2 regions of the Methylobacterium sp. yr668 genome follow, and region 2 is predicted to be linked to the other one. Evidence: riboswitches for the same ligand, from Rfam matches in the RefSeq annotation. Region 2 holds a riboswitch; the other holds the start of a gene.
The links. Region 2 has a riboswitch for thiamine pyrophosphate ahead of thiO (glycine oxidase ThiO). Riboswitches for the same ligand answer to the same signal wherever they lie in the genome.
Positions count from the first base shown of each region.

Region 1 (2,392 bases), on a different contig from region 2:
CACCACCGTGTCGTCGCGGCCCTGCACGATCAGCACGGGCGCCGACCCGTCGCGGATGCGCAGGTCCGAGCGGTACGTGTCGCGCAGGAGCCAGATCGGGGCTAGCGGGACATGCAGCCGCACGGTGTGGGTCATCGAGTCGAACGGCGCCTCCAGGTACAGGCCGATCGTCGGCACCCGTTCGGCGACGGCCACGGCCACGGCGGCCCCAAGGGAGTGTCCGTGGAGGAGGATCGGCGCGTCGGGCGCCCGCGCCCGCGCGGCCTCGACGGCCGCCAGCCCGTCGCGGATTAGCCCGTCCTCGCTGGGGCTGCCGGTGGAGCCGGGGTAGCCGCGATAGGCCACAGTGAGCACGCCCCAGCCGCGCGCCCGCCAGGGCTCCGCGGCGAAGCGGGCCGCGTGCGGCTCGGGGCGGGACCCGTTGCCGTGGAAGCTCACGACGACGCCGCAGCCCGGCCGCGGAGGCCGCCACAGGCCGTGCAGGGTCTCGCCGTCGGGGGTCGCGACCGTGATCGTCGCGAGGCCCGGCGGGATCGTCCACGGGTTCTGCGGCCCGAAGGCGCCCGGATAGAGGAACCGGCGCTGCCCGAGCGCGAGCGCGGCGCAGGCCAGCCCGCAGAGGATGAGCGCGGCGAGCAGGAGGCCGGCGATGAGGCGCATTGCGGTGCGATTGCGGCGGGGGAGAACGCGTGCGTTCGGACGAACGGTTTCGGGGATGTGTTTTCTAGGGCGGCCGGTCAGCATTGACAAAGCCGTCCGCGGGCCCGAGTCTGGAACCGTTCCGAGGGGGGCCCTGAAGAGGGCTGAGATTGGGCACGCTGCCCTGACCCTTGAACCTGATCCGGCTCATACCGGCGGAGGGACGGGAACCTGCGGTCGCATCTCGCGCGACCTCATCTCATCTCGGCCATCGCGTGGACCGGACCGCTCCAGCACGAGGAGAGGCCCACGATGAACGCACCCGTTCTCCCGAAGGACGTGAAAGGCAGCCCCGAGACCGTGACCACGGGTCCGGTCACCGGATCGCGCAAGGCGTACGCGAACCCGGCCGGGCGGCCGGACATCCGCGTTCCCTATCGCGAGATCGTCCTCTCCGATCCGAAGGAGGAGCCGGTGCGGGTCTACGACCCGTCGGGCCCCTACACCGAGACCGATGCCCGTATCGACCTCAACGCCGGCCTTCCCGGCGTGCGCGAGCCCTGGGTCGCGGCCCGCGGTTACGCGGCCGTCGCGCCGCGGGCGGTGAAGCCCGAGGATAACGGCTTCGCGGGCGACAAGCTCGTGGCCCCCTGCCCCGCCGAGCGGACCATCCGCAAGGCGGCCCCGGGCCAGATGGTGACCCAGTACGAGTTCGCCCGCGCGGGGATCATCACCGAGGAGATGATCTACGTCGCCCATCGCGAGAACGTCTGCCGCGAGGCCATGCTCGCGGGCGCCGAGGCCGCGCTCGCGGACGGCCAGAGCTTCGGGGCCTCGGTCCCGCCCTTCATCACCCCGGAATTCGTGCGCGACGAGATCGCCCGCGGCCGGGCGATCATCCCGGCCAACATCAACCACACCGAGCTGGAGCCGATGGCGATCGGCCGGAACTTCCTGGTCAAGATCAACGCCAACATCGGCAACTCCGCCGTGACCTCCTCGGCCGCCGACGAGGTCGAGAAGCTCGTCTGGTCGATCCGCTGGGGCGCCGACACGGTCATGGACCTGTCCACCGGCCGCAACATCCACAACATTCGCTCGTGGATCATCCGCAACAGCCCGGTCCCGATCGGCACGGTGCCGATCTACCAGGCGCTGGAGAAGGTCGGCGGCGACCCGCTCAAGCTCGACTGGGAGGTCTTCAAGGACACGCTGATCGAGCAGGCCGAGCAGGGCATCGACTACTTCACCATCCATGCCGGCGTGCGCCTCGCCCACGTGCCGCTGACCGCGCGGCGCGTCACCGGCATCGTCTCGCGCGGCGGCTCGATCATGGCCCGCTGGTGCCTCGCCGGGCACCGGGAATCGTTCCTCTACGAGCGGTTCGACGAGATCTGCGACATCATGCGGGCCTACGACGTCTCGTTCTCCCTGGGCGACGGTCTGCGCCCGGGCTCGATCGCCGACGCCAACGACGCCGCCCAGTTCGGCGAGCTGGAGACGCTGGGCGAATTGACCAAGGTCGCCTGGGACAAGGGCTGCCAGGTGATGATCGAGGGCCCCGGCCACGTGCCGATGCACAAGATCAAGGTCAACATGGAGAAGCAGCTGAAGGAGTGCGGCGAGGCGCCGTTCTACACCCTCGGCCCGCTGACCACCGACATCGCCCCCGGCTACGACCACATCACCTCGGGCATCGGCGCCGCCATGATCGGCTGGTTCGGCACCGCGATGCTCTGCTACGTCACGCCGA
Region 1 covers NZ_FOZY01000010.1:18,843-21,234, reverse strand. Annotated here, with positions in the region: gene BM419_RS14580 (alpha/beta hydrolase) at 1-660, opposite strand, end outside; TPP riboswitch at 775-880, shown strand; gene thiC (phosphomethylpyrimidine synthase ThiC) at 952-2,392, shown strand, end outside.
Region 1: it holds a riboswitch for thiamine pyrophosphate, as region 2 does, so the genes downstream of both, thiC (phosphomethylpyrimidine synthase ThiC) here and thiO (glycine oxidase ThiO) in region 2, are expected to answer to the same signal.

Region 2 (2,392 bases):
CACCGTTGACGAGGAGTTTCATGCCGAGGCCCTCAGCGCTTCCGGCTGGCCGAAGCGCGCGCGGGTGAAGGGACGCGCCACCTCCGGCAGCGCGCCGCGCAGCACCAGCGCGGCGATCGCGTCGGCGGTCACCGGGGCGAGCAGGTAGCCGTTGCGGTGATGCCCGGTGGCGGCGACGAGGCCCGGCGCGATCGCGTCGAGGATCGGTGCGTCGTCGTCCGAGGTCGGGCGGTACCCGCTCCAGACCGCCTCCACCTCCATCTCCTCGATGCCGGGCAGCACCCGGCGGGCACCCTCCAGCAGGGCGTAGAGTCCGCCCGCGGTGACGCCGGGCCGGAAGCCGCAATCCTCGACGGTCGCGCCGACGATGAGCTGGCCGTCGCTCTTCGGCGCCATGTGGACCTGCTCGGTCCAGACCATCCGCGCCAGGGTACCGGTCCGGGCGGTGGTGCGCAGGGCCAGGGACTGGCCCTTCAGCGGGCGGACCGGCAGGGCGAGCGCGTCGGGCAGCAGACCGCCCTCCCCGCTCCAGGCGCCGGAGGCGAGGATGACGGTCTCCGCCGGGACGACGCGGTCGCCGGCGCGGATCCCGGTCACGCGGCCACCCGACCAGTCCAGGGCGGTGACGGGATTCCGCTCCGCCAGAATTACGCCGGCGCGGCGGCAGGCCTCGGTGAGGGCGTCCATGACCAGACGGGGGTCGACCTGATGGTCGAGCGGGCAGTGGATCCCGGCGGTGACGGAGGGGCGCAGGCCCGGCTCCAGGCGCCGCACCTCGCTGCCCGGCAGCCACGTGGCCTCGAGCCCCGAGCGGCGCTGAAGGTCGAAGCGGAAGCGCAGGCGCTCGACCTCGTCGCGGCCGACCGCCAGCACCAGGGTGCCGTCGGCGCGGTAGTCGATCGCCCGGCCGGACTCGGCCTCCAGGGCGTCGCGGAACGCGGGCCAGAGCCGCAGCGAGTCCAGGGCGAGCGGCAGCAGCGGATCGGAGCCCGGCTCGTGCTCGGCGGCGGGGGCCAGCATGCCGGTGGCCGCGAGGCTCGCGCCCGCCCCGATCGTGTCCCGCTCCAGCACCGTCACGGCGCGGCCGGCCCGGGCGAGGCGCCACGCGATCGACAGCCCGATCAGCCCGCCGCCGACCACGGCGACGTCCGTCCGCGCCGGAAGGGTCGCCGGCGCGACGTTGCCGTCCGGGTTGCGGCGGCGGCCGATCGGTGAGGCGGGTCGGTCGAGGGGCACAATCATCTCCGCGGATTGCCGTCGCGGAGATCGGGCCGTGCGCTTCGGTGAGAAGCTGTGGCCTGCCTTTCAGGCGGCCGCGGTCCAATCCCTACGCCGGTATGAGCCGGATCAGGTTCGAAGGATTTCCGCGCCGCAGGTCCTGACGGACGTGCCAGCGGTTTCTCAGCCCCTTGCCGGGGATCTCCCTGGAACAGACGCAGATGTGGCTCCCCGGCCCCTGCCGGTCAACCCCGCGCCGCGAGCATCCAGTCGTTCCCGCGACAATCCGCGGATCCCGGTGACGATCTGGACACCAAGCGGAGCGGAATCGGCGCGCGCGCCGCGGCGGCGACCGCGATCGCGCACCATCCCTTCACTGGTCTGGCATCTCATCACCGGGATTCCGGAACGTCTCCGGTCGCCGGCACTCCACGTCACGGGCGGACTCGCGTGCGCGCAATCCTATTGATCTGCCTGCTCGGCTTCCTCGGTGTCACGGCCGCCTTGAAGCTGCGCGACGGCATGAGGCCGGCGCCGGTGGCCCTCGCCGTCACGCCGCCGGAGCCCGTTCCCGCAGTCGACGCCGCCGGCGTGGCCCTCCAGGCCGGGCGCAACGGCCACTTCTTCGTCAATGCGCTGTTGGACGGCCGCTCGCTGCCGATGATGGTCGATACGGGAGCGAGCGCCTGCGCGTTCTCCGAGGAGGATGCCGCGCGGATCGGGATCCGGGTCACTCCGGCCGATTTCACCCGCGTCTGGAACACCGCGAACGGCACGGTCCGCGTGGCGCCGATCCGGATCGCCATCGTGCAGATCGGATCGATCACGGTCCGGGACGTCGATGCGGTCGTGATCCCGCGCGGGCTCCTGTCGACGAGCCTGCTGGGCATGTCGTTCCTCAGGCGTCTGCGCGATTTCGGCATCTCCGGCAGCACGATGACGCTCAGGGGCTGAGGCGGCCGGAGATCGACGCTGATCTGTCTGGCCGAGGCGCGCCTGTGGGGATCCCCCGGGCCTGCACCACGGGATCGGCTGCGGGCCCAACGCCCGCGCCGATGACCTACGGCGTTCGGGCCTCGTGCCAGCCCGATGGCGGGTGTCTCCTGATCCGCTCGATCAGTCTATCGGTCGCGGGTATTTGCAGTCATAAGACCGTGAGCCGGAGAATTTATAT
Region 2 covers NZ_FOZY01000002.1:375,547-377,938, forward strand. Annotated here, with positions in the region: gene thiS (sulfur carrier protein ThiS) at 1-22, opposite strand, end outside; gene thiO (glycine oxidase ThiO) at 19-1,242, opposite strand; TPP riboswitch at 1,307-1,435, opposite strand; gene BM419_RS04395 (retropepsin-like aspartic protease family protein) at 1,669-2,172, shown strand.